One region of the Kitasatospora terrestris genome, then DNA from elsewhere that is predicted to be linked to it. Evidence: riboswitches for the same ligand, from Rfam matches in the RefSeq annotation. Region 1 holds a riboswitch; each other region holds the start of a gene.

Region 1 (3,113 bases):
CGGCCGCCGGGTGCTGGAGGCGGTGCTCGCCGACGTCTCCGGCAAGGGCATGGACGCCGGCTCCCGGGCGCTGCTGCTCTCCGGCGCCTTCGGCGGCCTGCTCGGCTCGCTCCCCGCGCACGACTTCCTGCCCGCCGCCAACGGCTACCTGCTCCGCCAGGACTGGGACGAGGGCTTCGCCACCGCCGTCCACCTGGTGCTCGACCTGGACACCGGCGAGTACGAGCTGCTCTCGGCCGGCCACCTGCCGGGCATGCACCGGCTGGCCGGGGCGGGCCGATGGGAGGTCAAGGAGGCCGAGGGCCCGCTGCTCGGGGTCTACGACGGCGCCAAGTTCGAGGGCGTGCGCGGCCGGCTCGGGCCGGGCGACCTGCTGCTGCTGTGCACCGACGGCATGGTGGAGCTGCCCGGGCGCGATCTCACCGAGGGCATGGACCGGCTGATGGGGGAGTCCGACCGGCTGGTCGCGGCGGCCGCCCAGACCGAGTCGGCCCGCGGCGGCGCGGCGACCCGGCTGATCGACACCGTCGCCAAGGACGTCAACGACGACCGCGCCGTCCTGCTGATCTGGCGCCAGTAGCGGTCCGGCGGCCGGCCCGTGGCCCGTGGGCGACCCGGTGTCAAGAGCGGGTGGTGATCTTCGGCCAAACCTGACGGCGCTTCGGACGTACCCGCTCCGGTGCGGTCGGCCTGCCCTTTTCTCTCCCGTCCCGGTGACGGCAACCGGCCGTCGACGGCCCGTCATATGCCTTCCGCTATCGTCTCGGACGGCGGAAACCGGTCTCAGATGGCAGGATCTTCCGACCGGTTGCCCGGCAAGTCCTTTACGGAGTCCGCACGAGCGACCACACTGAGTCCGGATGGACTGGTGGGGACACGGGGGGTAGGGGCCGGTTTCCGCCTCACGAACCCCCGCCATGAATCGAGGAAGTGAGTCCGGCGTGGCCTTCTCCGTCTCCGCCCTGGTCCTGTTCGGCATCATCATGGTGATCTTCATCCGCAACAAGCAGTTGAAGACCAGCCATGCCATCGTCGCCGCCCTGTTCGGCTTCATGGTGAGCCAGTCCACCGCGGCGCAGCCGATCCAGGACTTCCTGAACTCGCTCGCCAAGGCCATCTCCTCGATCGCGGGGTGAGCAGCGTCACCCGTGCGGTGACCGGGGGTGAGTGATCGCGTCCGAACGGTGCCGAATATGCCGCTGCGTTAATGGTTGGTGTACGTAGGGTCATGATCCCGTAAGCGCTCGGTCGGGCCGTGTGCGCGGGTGGTGACCTGCCGGTCCGTCAGCCCCGTCGGGACCTCCGTCCCGGCGGGGCCGACGCTTGCCACGGGTGCCCGGCGTCGGCTTTGCTTCACCGCAGCCCGGGCGGATCGTCCGGGTGGGCCACCGGGTGGAACGCCTAGTCCTGCCGCTGCCCGGTGCCGACCAGATAACCGTTCTCGGCAGGAGCGGGGGACCCACAGGTAAGTCGCCGTACCCGGAACACCGGGGACGGCTCGGGGTGAAGCCGTGCCTAGCGCGGCCGGGCAACTCTCGTCCGAACCCGACAGCTCACCTCGTAGGCGTCGGAGAGGAATTCTTCATGTCCGCGAACGGCAAGCACCGCAAGCCCCGCCTGAAGACCATCGTCCGCATCGCCATCGCCACCGGTGTCGCCGGTGCCGCGGTCGGCCTCCCGGTCACCGCCGCCAGCGCGCACGGTACCGGCCACGCCCACGAGGGCCACCGCGCCCCGGCCGCCGCCGCCGCCGAGACCCCGGCCGTCGCCGCCACCCCGGCCGCCGACACCGCTCCGGCCGCCGCCGCGTCGCACGACTACTCGGTCGTCGCCGGCGACACCCTGTCCAAGATCGCTTCCGCCCAGCACGTCGACGGCGGCTGGGAGAAGCTCTACCAGGACAACCACTCGGTCATCGGCTCCAACCCGAACCTGATCTACCCGGGCCAGAAGCTGACCGTCGGCGGTGCCGCCGCGGCCGCTCCGGCCGCCGCCCCGGCCGAGCAGCCGAAGCAGCAGACCGCTCCCAAGCAGCAGTCCGCGCCGAAGCAGACCCAGCAGTCGACCACCACCTCGACCGCGAAGAAGGCCACCCCGAAGGCCGCCACCGGCTCGTCGACCCCGGCGTCCTCCGCCGCGGCGTCCTCCAACGCCTCCGGCTACGTCGCCCCGGTCTCCGTGCACCACACCACCGCGTGGCACGCGGCCGGCTCCAACTGGTCCAGCGGCTACCACACCGGCATCGACTTCCCGGTCTCCACCGGCACCAGCCTGAAGGCCGTCGCCGCCGGCACCGTGGTCTCCGCCGGCAACGGCGGCGCCTACGGCAACGAGGTCATCATCAAGCTGGCCGACGGCAAGTACGCCCAGTACGCCCACCTGTCGTCCATCTCGGTCTCGGCCGGCCAGAGCGTCTCCGCCGGTCAGCAGATCGGCCTGTCCGGTGCCACCGGCAACGTGACCGGCCCGCACCTGCACTTCGAGATCCGCAGCACCCCGAGCTACGGCTCGGACATCGACCCGGTCGCCTACCTGGCGGCGCACGGCGTCAGCGTCTGACCCCTGCGGTAGACGGCGCAGTCACCACACACGGCCCCGGCCGCCCCGCGAGGGGTGCCCGGGGCCGTGGGCGCACCCGGCCGGACCAGCGGGAACGGCAACGGCCCCGGCTGCCTGGGGCAGCCGGGGCCGTTCTGCGCGGAGCGGGTGACGAGAATCGAACTCGCGTGACCAGTTTGGAAGACTGGGGCTCTACCATTGAGCTACACCCGCATGGCCGCCGTCGGCGGCACAGCTCGCCCCCGGGCCGCCGAGGCGGTCACGAGGACGTCGCTAGCGTACCTGGTCGGGTCGGTGGAATGCACACCGCTTTCGCTCGTGCGGGCGCCGATATGACCACGGGCGGTGGACGGCCGACGTGTACTCTTCCTCTCGGCACCACGGGGTGTGGCGCAGGTTGGTAGCGCGTCCGCTTTGGGAGCGGAAGGCCGTCGGTTCGAATCCGGTCACCCCGACAGTGCGGCAGGGTCTCGTCCGGCGGGCGGGGCCCTGTTGTCGTACCGGCCGTCGGGCGGGTGCGCCCCCTGGTGCCCGTGGGGTACACAGCGGCTTTC
Region 2 (3,113 bases), 3.5 Mb from region 1:
CGTGACCTGACTCCACGCCACCCTGCCGCCCCCGAGGAGGCGACCCCTGATGCCCCACCCCGTCAGGTCCCTGTGCACCGCCCTGCTCACCGCCGCCCTGCTGCTGCTCGACGTCGGCGTCGGCACGGTCTCCGCCCACGCCGCCGCGCCCCCGTACCTCACGCAGGAGGCCGTCTTCACCGCGCCCGGCAACGGCTGGGACCGGGTCGAGCGCTACCTGGACACCACCACCGGCTTCCGCGCCGAGCAGTACCCGCCGGACGGCCGCGGCGACCAGGACGGCGCCCGGCTGACCTGGTTCGGCGGCGTCCGGCAGCCCTATTCCGGCCGCTTCCTGCTCCACAGCGCCACCGGCTGGAACACCGGCCCGATCGCCACCCCCGTCCTGCTGGTGCACGGCGCCAACGACAACGCCGACCGGGCCTGGGCCGACCCCGGCGCCACCGGCAGCTGCGGCGCGGCCAGTTGCCCCTCCACCGGCCTGGCGCAGAGCCTGGCCGCTTCCGGCCACCGGGTCTTCGCGATCGGCTTCGCCCACAAGCAGGGCGACAACCTGCTCCAGGCCCAGGCGGTCGGCGACGCGATCGCGCTGGTCCGGGCCAGGCTGGGGGTCACCCAGGTCGACGTGGTCGCCTGGAGCAAGGGCGAGGTCGCGGCCCGCGCGTACGTCTCCTCGGTCCGGCCGTCCTGGGGCTGGGCCTACGCCGGGGACGTCCGGCGCCTGATCACCCTCGGCGGCCCGCACGGCGGCCTGGACTACACGTACGCCCACGGCTGGGCCTTCTCGCCGGCCACCTGGCCGGCCTGCGGCGGCACCGCCAACGCGCCCTCCCCGCACCTGTACATGACCTGCTACGGCAGCTACACCGCGCAGCCCTGCCTCGGCGTGCTGCCCAGCGGCGGGTACGACTGCTTCCCCGGCCAGCGCCAGCTGCTCGCCCGCTGGGACGGCCGGTACGGCCTCGACTCCACCGCCCAGGACTGGTGGACCACCTACTACGGCGGCCAGGGCTTCTACACCTCCGGCCAGGGCATCCAGGCCGCGATCGACGCCGGGTCGCTGATCGCCGCGCTGCAGCGGGCCGGCGTCCCCGCCTCGGTGCGCAGCTACCTGCTGGCCGGCGGCTCGGCCGACATCCCCGGGATCCTCAACGAGGGCCGCGGCCCGAGCGACGGCCTGGTGTTCACGGCCAGCGCCCTGGACACCACCGGCATCCCCACCGTCGGCGGCACCGCGCTGCTCGGCGGCCTCAACCACATGGAGCTCGCCTGGGCCCCGGCCGCCGTCCAGCAGATCACCTCCTGGCTCACCTGACCAGGGCGATCCCGCCGGCCCGCGGTGTGACGCTTGTCTCTCCCGGGCCGGTTGTCGCTCTGTCGACAATCTGTCTAGCCTGCTCGGGTGCTCGCACCGGGCACGCCGCCGCCGGGACGCCGAATCCTGTCCACCCGCCGGGGGCTTTCGCTGACCACCACTGGACAGGAGCGGGGGACCCACAGGTACGTCGCCATGCCCTCCGCTCCCTCCGGGACGGCCGGACACGGCTAGGGGTGAAGCCGCACGCACGCGCGGCCGGGCCGCCTCAGGGCCCGAACCCGACAGCTCACCTCGCAGGCGTCGCGGAGGAACCCCGTCATGCGCCTCTCCCGTCCTGCCCGCATCGGCGCCGTCGCCGGTGCCGCCGCCCTGATCGGCGCGCCGCTCGCCGGCAGCGCCCAGGCCGCCTGGTTCAACCCGTCCGCCTGGACCACCCCGTCCGTCTGGAACGCCCCGACGACCGCGGCCCCCACGACCGCCACCGTTGCCGGAACCACGTCCACCGCCGCGACCGTCACCCAGGACCGCCTCGCCCCGGAGTCGATGACCGCCGCCGTCCCGACCACCGCCTCGCTGACCGTCCACTCCTCGTCCTGCTTCACCGCCAAGACGCTCGGCGTCGGCGTGCGCGACGCCGCCGGGCGGAACCTGGACTTCCCCGGCAACGCGAGCAACGTGCAGATCTGCCCGGGCGGCACCACCTTCACCAGCGCCGCCCGCACCCTGCCGGCCGGCACCTACACCCAGTTCGGCTTCTGGCAGGACTCGGCGAACGCCTGGCACAACCTGCCCTCGCGCACCCTCACCGTGGCCGCCGCCGGCGCCGCCACCCCGGCCCCGGCGCCCGCCCCCACCGTCAAGCCGACCCCCGCGCCGACGCCGACCCCGACGCCCACGGCCGCCCCCACGCCGACGACCGCGCCGACCACCCCGGCCGCGGCCACCGGCTCGCCGATCCCGGGCAAGGCACTGACCTGGTCCGAGGAGTTCGACAGCGCCATCGCGTACGGCTCCAAGTGGACCGGCGACAAGTCCAGCGCCTACCGCTACGGCAACCACAACCCGGACGACAACAAGCTCGACTGGCTGACCACCAGCGGCGTCCAGGTCTCCGGCGGCGTCGCCACCTTCACCGCCAAGCCGTCCAGCCACACCCTGGAGAACGGCAAGCAGGCCTGGGACACCGGCCTGCTCACCACCGAGTACTCCTCCCAGGGCTTCCAGGTGAAGACCGGCGACTACGCCGAGACCCGGGTCAAGCTGCCCGCCGGCACCGGCGCCTGGCCCGCCCTGTGGACCTGGAAGAACGGCAACGGCGAGATCGACTCCTTCGAGTACCACCCGGACAACCCGAACCTGCTGGAGCTGACCAACCACGTCAAGTCCGGCTCGAAGTACTACACCGACGCGAGCGCCATCGCGAAGGACCAGTGGGTCACCATCGGCACCTACTACGGCGCCGACTCGGTCGACTGGTACGTCAACGGCAAGAAGGTGTTCTCCGACGGCACCGGGGTCGGCACCGGCTGGTCCGCGTACCTGATCCTCAACCTGTCGCTGAGCGCCGGCCAGTACCACCCGGCCGCGTCCGGCTCCGCGCCGATCAGCTTCGCCGCCGACTGGGTGCGCGTCTACCGCTAGTCAGCTCACGGTGAGCGTGAACGCCGTCCGGTCGTTCCGCTGATCGGCGTCGTCCGCGCCCGTCACCCGTACGCGCCCCTCGGCCCTCGTGCCGGGGGGCACGTGCGCGTCCACCCGGACCGGGATCAGCGCGGTCGCCGTCCGCAGCGCCGGC
Region 3 (3,113 bases), 3.6 Mb from region 1:
GGGCGCCACCGGCGACAACTGCGTCACCACGATCGCCGGCAGCCCGAGCGGCCCGGTGCCGATGAACGCGACCCTGGCGGTCAAGGGCGGCACCTCGACCGGCAACCCGGGCAGCTTCACCTACTACGCGGGCCCGATCATCAAGCGCGCCCCCGACACCTGCGTGCAGTGGGGCGGCTCCTTCGGCGGCACCTCCTGGACCAGCGGCTGGACGCACTGCGGCTGAGCCCCGCCGGGAGACCTCGCGGCAGTGCCCCCGGACCCCTGCGCGGGTCCGGGGGCACTGCCGCGACGCCGGGAGGCTAGGAGGCCTTCCAGTAGCGCACCGAGTCGACGGCGATGTCGGCCGAGCTGCCGACCGCCGGGACGGTGCCGTCCAGCGCGGTCTCGGACTGCAGCACCCAGTGCATCGGCGTGTTCGGCACCCGCGAGGTGGAGTGGCCGATCAGCTTGCCGTCCAGGTAGAACTTCAGGTCGTTCGGCTGCCACTCGATCCGGCTGACGTGCCAGTTGCCGGCCGTCTTGATCCCGGTGGAGTAGGCGTCCTGGTCGCCGCCGGAGGTGCCGTTCTGGCGGTGCATGAAGGCGGAGACGTTCCCGCACAGGTCGCCCTCGGGGAAGTCGATCTCGCCGTCGCCGGGCCAGCGGTCGGAGTCCGGCCAGAGCAGCCAGGCCACCTTGTAGCCGGCGGCGCAGCTCGCCTTCCAGGTCACCTCGTAGGTGCCGTAGGTGGTGTTCGCCGGCAGCTTCGGGGTCGGCGCGGCCACCCAGGTGCCGGTGGAGTCCCGGTTGAGGTGGATGTTCAGCTGGCCGTCGGCGATCGAAAGGGCCTTCGCCGGGTTGTAGGTGCCGTTCTTCGAGGTGTCCTTCCACCCGGACGGGTAGGCCCACCACTTGGCGTCCACCGCGGCCGGCAGTCCGGAGCAGTGGCTGTTGGCGATCGGGCCGTTGGAGGAGCAGCCGGTCCAGCTGCCGAGCGGCACCGAGCTGCCGGTGAAGTCGTCGGAGAAGGTCAGCGTGCCGGAGGCGCTCGGGTCGGCGGTCGCGGTCGGCGTGGAGGTCGCCGTCGGCGTCGGCTTCGGGGTCGCGAACGGCGACTCGGACGGCGACGGGGTGGGGGTCGGGGTCGGCGCGGCCGTCGGGGTGGGCGACGCCGTCGGGGTGGTGGGCGCGGCCGTCGGGGTCGGGGCGGACGACGGGGTGGCGGCCGGAGTGGGCGTGGCGGTCGCCGTCGCGCTGGGCTGCGAGGGGGCCGGTGCCTGGGCGGCGTCGGCGTTGACCGTCAGCCGCTTGGCGGGCAGGTTGTGGTAGCCCCCGGAGAGGTCCTGCCAGTAGCCGAACACGGTGAACTCGCCGGCCGGCAGCGTCCGGCTGTCGGTGGTGAGGGTGTAGCCGTGCTGGCACACCCGGGTCCGGCCGCTCGACCCCGGGAAGTCCAGGTTGTTGCCGGCCGCGTCGCGGACCGCGACGCCCACCGAGCGGGCGGTGACGCAGCGGTCGGCGTGCACGGAGAGGCTGGCGGACGCGGCGGTGCCCGCGGTCATGGAGGTCGGTGCCAGCCGGTCCTGGATCACGGTCGTCCCGGTGGCGGCGTCGGCGGAGCCGAGACCGGTGAAGGCGATTCCGGCGACGACGGCCAGGCCGGTCGCGGCCACCGCGCCGACCCGGGCAGGTGTGGCGGAGATGCGCATGGGTGCAGTCCTCTGCGACGCCTGCGAGGTGAGCTGTCGGGTTCGGGCCGCACGAGTGGCCCGGCCGCCTGCGGGACGGCTTCACCCCGAGCCGTGGCAGCCCCGGGGAACGGGAATGCCAGGCGTACTACCTGGTTCCCCCGCTCCCGTCCGGCTCGAGTTCCGAGGTGCCGCCGACCGGGTGGACGGGATTAGGCGCCCCGGTGACGGTGCCCGCTCCCGGCGGGCGTCCGAGCACCCTAGCCGGTGGACGCGTACAAGACAATTGAACACCCGATCAGGACGGCCGCTGCCAGACCCGCACCCAGTCCACCTTGAACGTCGCGGTGTCGACGTCGGCGGGCGGCGGGACGGGGTAGCCGACCGCGAGGTTGATCAGGATCTCCATCGGGACGTTCGGGATCTTCTGCGGCTCGGTCACCCGGAAGCGCTCGACCCCGTCCACGTACCAGGTCAGCGAGGTCGGCTCCCAGTCCACCGCGAAGACGTGGAACCCGGCGGGGAAGTCCACCGGGCCGTAGCGGTCGGCCTGGTGGGTGTCGCTCCCGTCCGGCTCCGCCCAGTGGACGGTCATCTGCACCGAGCGCGCGTCCGAGATGAACTCGGCGACGTCCAGCTCGGGCGGGACCTTCCGGGCCTCGGGCAGCAGCCAGAACGCCGGGAACATGGTGTCCTCGTCCGGGACCCGCAGCGCCGCCGCGAAGTAGCCGTAGGTGAAGGTGTGGCGCGGGGGCGCGTCCCAGGAGTCGCGGCCGGTGGTGATCATGCCGGAGGTCCAGGGGTAGACCTTGCCGTCGGAGCCGACGGTCCTGCGGCGCTCGGCCACCAGCTGCGCCTCGCCATCCGCGACCTTCACCTGGGAGGGCAGGTACCACTCCAGCTCGTGGTTGCCGGCGTTGGTGCAGCCGTCGTCGTTCCAGTCGTAGCAGGTGGCCCAGTCGGCGCGGTCGAGCCGGGAGCCGAGGAAGTCGTCCTCGAAGACCTTCTTCCAGGGGCCGGGTGCGGTCGGGACGGACAGGTCCACGCTTGCCGTGGACCGTGGCGCCGACAGGCCGATCGGCATGGCCGAGGACCCTCCGCAGGCCGTCGTCAGGGCCAGCAGTCCGGCCGACCCCAGGCCGGCGACCCGGCGCAGCCGGCCGTCCGGCGCGGCCTTCTCCCCCGGCGGCTCGGCCGGTCGCGGCCCCGGCCGGCGCATCCGCTCCCGGTCGAGGACGGCGGCGACCAGCACCAGCAGCGTGGTGAGCACCGCGAGCGCGGCCGTCGCGCGGGCCACCGTGAAGGCCCGGGCCAGGTAGAAGGCCTCGGCGACCAGCGCGGTCAGCGCGAGGCTCAGGGCCACCGAGAGCACCGCCCGCTCCAGCGTGTCGAGCGGCAGGCCGCGCCGGAGGGTGAACGGGTGGACCAGCCGGACCAGCGCCA
Region 4 (3,113 bases), 2.0 Mb from region 1:
TCATCATCGGGACCGGCAGGACGTGCGCGTTCGGGCCGCCCAGGTAGCGGAACAGCGGCAGGTCGCTGGCCTCGGAGGCGGCGTGCGCCACGGCGAGCGAGACGCCGAGGATGGCGTTGGCGCCGAGCGAGGACTTGTCCGGGGTGGCGTCCAGGTCCAGCATGGCCTGGTCGATCAGGCGCTGCTCGGTCGCGTCGTAGCCGACCAGCTCCGGGCCGATCTGCTCGATCACGGCGAGGACGGCCTTCTCGACGCCCTTGCCGAAGTAGCGGTTCTTGTCGCCGTCGCGGAGCTCCAGCGCCTCGAAGGCGCCGGTGGACGCGCCCGACGGGACAGCGGCACGGCCGGTGCTGCCGTCGTCGAGGCCGACCTCGACCTCGACCGTGGGGTTGCCGCGGGAATCGAGGATCTCGCGGGCTACGACGACATCAATGGACGGCACGAGGCATCTCCTAGCGGAAGCGGATGTGTAGTCGTTACGACCAGAGCCTAACCGTCCCGGGCTTCCGGTCCACGTTGACCTTCGTCCCGTCTCACCGTGTGGCGCGCTACTCGCCGGTAGTTCATCTGAATGCCCCGCAAAAGCGGGCACGCCGGACGGTCCGGAGTGCCCGCTCCCGCAGCCGTCAGAACGACAGGACCTGACCCGGCATGATCAGGTCCGGGTTGCCGCCGATCACCGGACGGTTGGACTCGTACAGCTTCTGCCAGCCGCCGGACACGTGCTGGGCGGCGGCGATGCCGGACAGCGTGTCACCGGGGCGCACGGTGTAGCCGCCGCCGGCGGCGGCCGGGGCCTGGGCGCCCTGCGGCACAACCCGGGGCGCACTCTGCGACGTCGCGCCCTGCGCCGCCGCCTCGGGGGTCGCGGTCTTCGGCGTCGCGGCCTTGGGCGTCGCGGCCTTCGGGGCCGCCGCGCGGGTCTCGGAGCGCGAGGCGGTGTCCGTCTGGGCCGACGACCCGCCCTTGGTCAGGCCCGCGCGCTTCGAGCAGACCGGCCACGCGCCGGGGCCCTGCGAGGCGAGCACCTTCTCGGCGACGGCGATCTGCTGCCCCTTGCTCGCCTGGTCGGCGCGCGGCGCGTACTGGCCGCCGCCGAACGACTTCCAGGTGGAGGAGCTGAACTGCAGGCCGCCGTAGTAGCCGTTGCCGGTGTTGATCGACCAGTTTCCGCCGGACTCGCACTGCGCGACCTTGTCCCAGACGGAGACCGGGGCGGCCTGGGCGCCGGTGGCGGTCAGCAGGGGCAGGGCCAGACCCACGCCCGCGACGCCCGCGGCGGCGATGGCCTTCTCGGCCTTGGTACTGCGACGGTGGCGGCCGGAACCGGTGAACAGCATGGCGAATCCTCTCCGCACGCCTGCGAGGTGAGCTGTCGGGTTCGGACCGGGAGGTGGCCCGGCCGCCGGGAAGGCGGCTTCACCCCAAGCCGTGGGGGACGGCGTCAAACCTGGTTCCCCCGCCCCTGTCCGGGTCGTTGTCGGATTCCCTGCGGCGCGGCGGACAGGATTCGGCGTTCCGCACCCGGGGCCCGCGGCTGCGAGCAGAGGGAGAGTAGGCAGATCCGACGATCAATCACAAGCTCATATCACCGGTATCACGCAAGAATTACGAAGCGTCACAACTCGGGTACGAACTATGCAGGTACGTCCGGTTTGATCCGCATTCAGCCCCCGCGACACGACGCGCCGTCAGGCGTGCACCGGAGTGAAGGAGACCGGCAGTTCGCGCAGGCCGCGCATGATCAGACCGCCCCGCCAGCGCAGTTCGGACGGGTCGGCGGCAAGACGCAGATCGGGCAGCCGGGTCAGCACCGTGGCGAGCGCCCGCTGCCCCTCGAGCCGGGCCAGCGGCGCGCCGATGCAGTAGTGGATGCCGTGCCCGAACCCCAGGTGCGGGTTGTCGGCGCGGGCCAGGTCGAGGGTGTTCTCCCCGGCGAACCGGGCCGGGTCGCGGTCCGCCGCCGCCAGCACCACCAGCACCGGGTCGCCGACCGGGACGTCCACCCCGCCGATGGACAGCGGCTGCGTCGCGAACCGCCACGTCGCCAGTTCCACCGGCCCGTCGTAGCGCAGCAGTTCCTCCACCCCGGTCTCCAACAGCCCGCTCTCGCCCCGGGCCAGCGACTCCTGCAGCAGCGAGCGCTGCCCCGGGTTGCGCAGCAGCGCGTACAGGCCGTTGCCGATCAGGTTCACGGTGGTCTCGAAACCCGCGAAGAGCAGGATGAACGCCATCGCGGCGGCCTCGTTCTCGGTGAGGTGCTCGCCGTGGTCGCTGGCCCGGATCAGCCCCGAGATCAGGTCGTCCCCGAGGTCCGCCCGCTTGCGGTGGATGAGTTCGGCCAGGTACGTGCGCATCCGCTTCACCGCCCGGCCGACACCCCCGCGTTGCCCCCCGTGGTGCCGGATCATCATCCCGGCCCAGTCCCGGAAGTCGTCCTGGTCCTCGGCCGGGACACCCAGCAGGTCGCAGATCGCGTAGATGGGTAGCGGGAACGCGAACTCGTGGATCAGGTCCGCCGAGCCGCGCTCCGCGAAGGAGTCGATCAGCCGGTCGGTGAGCTGCTGCACCCGCGGCTCGAACTCCGCCACCCGGCGCGGCGTGAACGCCTTCGACACCAGCCGCCGCAGCCGGGTGTGGTCGGGCGGGTCGATGTTCAGCAGGTGCGTCATCAGGTTCGCCTGGCGCTCGCCCGGGATGCCGACCCGGCCGCTGCGATGAGCATGCGCGTTGTGCTGCGCGGGGTTCTTGGAGAGCCGGCTGTCCGCGAGGGCCTGCCGCGCGTCCGCGTACCGGGTCACCAGCCACGCCTCCACTCCGCTCGGCAGGGTCGTCCGGTGCACCGGCGCGTGCTCGCGCAACCACGCGTACGCGGGGTACGGATCGGCGGCGAACTCCCAGGTGAAGAGCTCCGGGCGGGTGGTCTCGGGCGTGTGGGACATGCCTTGACGGTATCCGGTGCCCCGACCTGCGTGAGTCTGGTCACCTGGCGGGTAATCCCTGTTGCGGAGGGTCGTGGCGTGCCTACGATCCTCCGACAACCGTTGGTGGGCGGCGTGCGGACCGGCCACCGGGCGTCTCAAGGAGGAGCAGTCCATGCGGGTAACCGGGGC

The links. A riboswitch is a leader RNA that binds a small molecule or an ion and turns the genes downstream of it on or off. The one in region 1 is predicted to bind cyclic di-AMP.
Region 2: it holds a riboswitch for cyclic di-AMP, as region 1 does, so the genes downstream of both, ABEB06_RS29165 (glycoside hydrolase family 16 protein) here and ABEB06_RS13275 (M23 family metallopeptidase) in region 1, are expected to answer to the same signal.
Region 3: it holds a riboswitch for cyclic di-AMP, as region 1 does, so the genes downstream of both, ABEB06_RS29730 (glycoside hydrolase family 16 protein) here and ABEB06_RS13275 (M23 family metallopeptidase) in region 1, are expected to answer to the same signal.
Region 4: it holds a riboswitch for cyclic di-AMP, as region 1 does, so the genes downstream of both, ABEB06_RS22720 (transglycosylase family protein) here and ABEB06_RS13275 (M23 family metallopeptidase) in region 1, are expected to answer to the same signal.

Annotation. Positions count from the first base shown of each region.
Region 1 covers NZ_BAABIS010000001.1:2,880,826-2,883,938, reverse strand. The annotation lists gene ABEB06_RS13285 (SpoIIE family protein phosphatase) at 1-580, shown strand, start outside; gene ABEB06_RS13280 (hypothetical protein) at 918-1,136, shown strand; cyclic di-AMP (ydaO/yuaA leader) riboswitch at 1,424-1,582, shown strand; gene ABEB06_RS13275 (M23 family metallopeptidase) at 1,585-2,559, shown strand; tRNA gene ABEB06_RS13270 (tRNA-Gly) at 2,702-2,772, opposite strand; tRNA gene ABEB06_RS13265 (tRNA-Pro) at 2,941-3,014, shown strand.
Region 2 covers NZ_BAABIS010000001.1:6,358,532-6,361,644, forward strand. The annotation lists gene ABEB06_RS29160 (esterase/lipase family protein) at 50-1,315, shown strand; cyclic di-AMP (ydaO/yuaA leader) riboswitch at 1,454-1,633, shown strand; gene ABEB06_RS29165 (glycoside hydrolase family 16 protein) at 1,637-2,959, shown strand; gene ABEB06_RS29170 (hypothetical protein) at 2,960-3,113, opposite strand, start outside.
Region 3 covers NZ_BAABIS010000001.1:6,479,434-6,482,546, reverse strand. The annotation lists gene ABEB06_RS29735 (hypothetical protein) at 1-226, shown strand, start outside; gene ABEB06_RS29730 (glycoside hydrolase family 16 protein) at 303-1,691, opposite strand; cyclic di-AMP (ydaO/yuaA leader) riboswitch at 1,695-1,857, opposite strand; gene ABEB06_RS29725 (family 16 glycosylhydrolase) at 1,969-3,113, opposite strand, start outside.
Region 4 covers NZ_BAABIS010000001.1:4,910,482-4,913,594, reverse strand. The annotation lists gene eno (phosphopyruvate hydratase) at 1-442, opposite strand, end outside; gene ABEB06_RS22720 (transglycosylase family protein) at 627-1,340, opposite strand; cyclic di-AMP (ydaO/yuaA leader) riboswitch at 1,344-1,487, opposite strand; gene ABEB06_RS22715 (cytochrome P450 family protein) at 1,692-2,942, opposite strand; gene ABEB06_RS22710 (SDR family NAD(P)-dependent oxidoreductase) at 3,097-3,113, shown strand, end outside.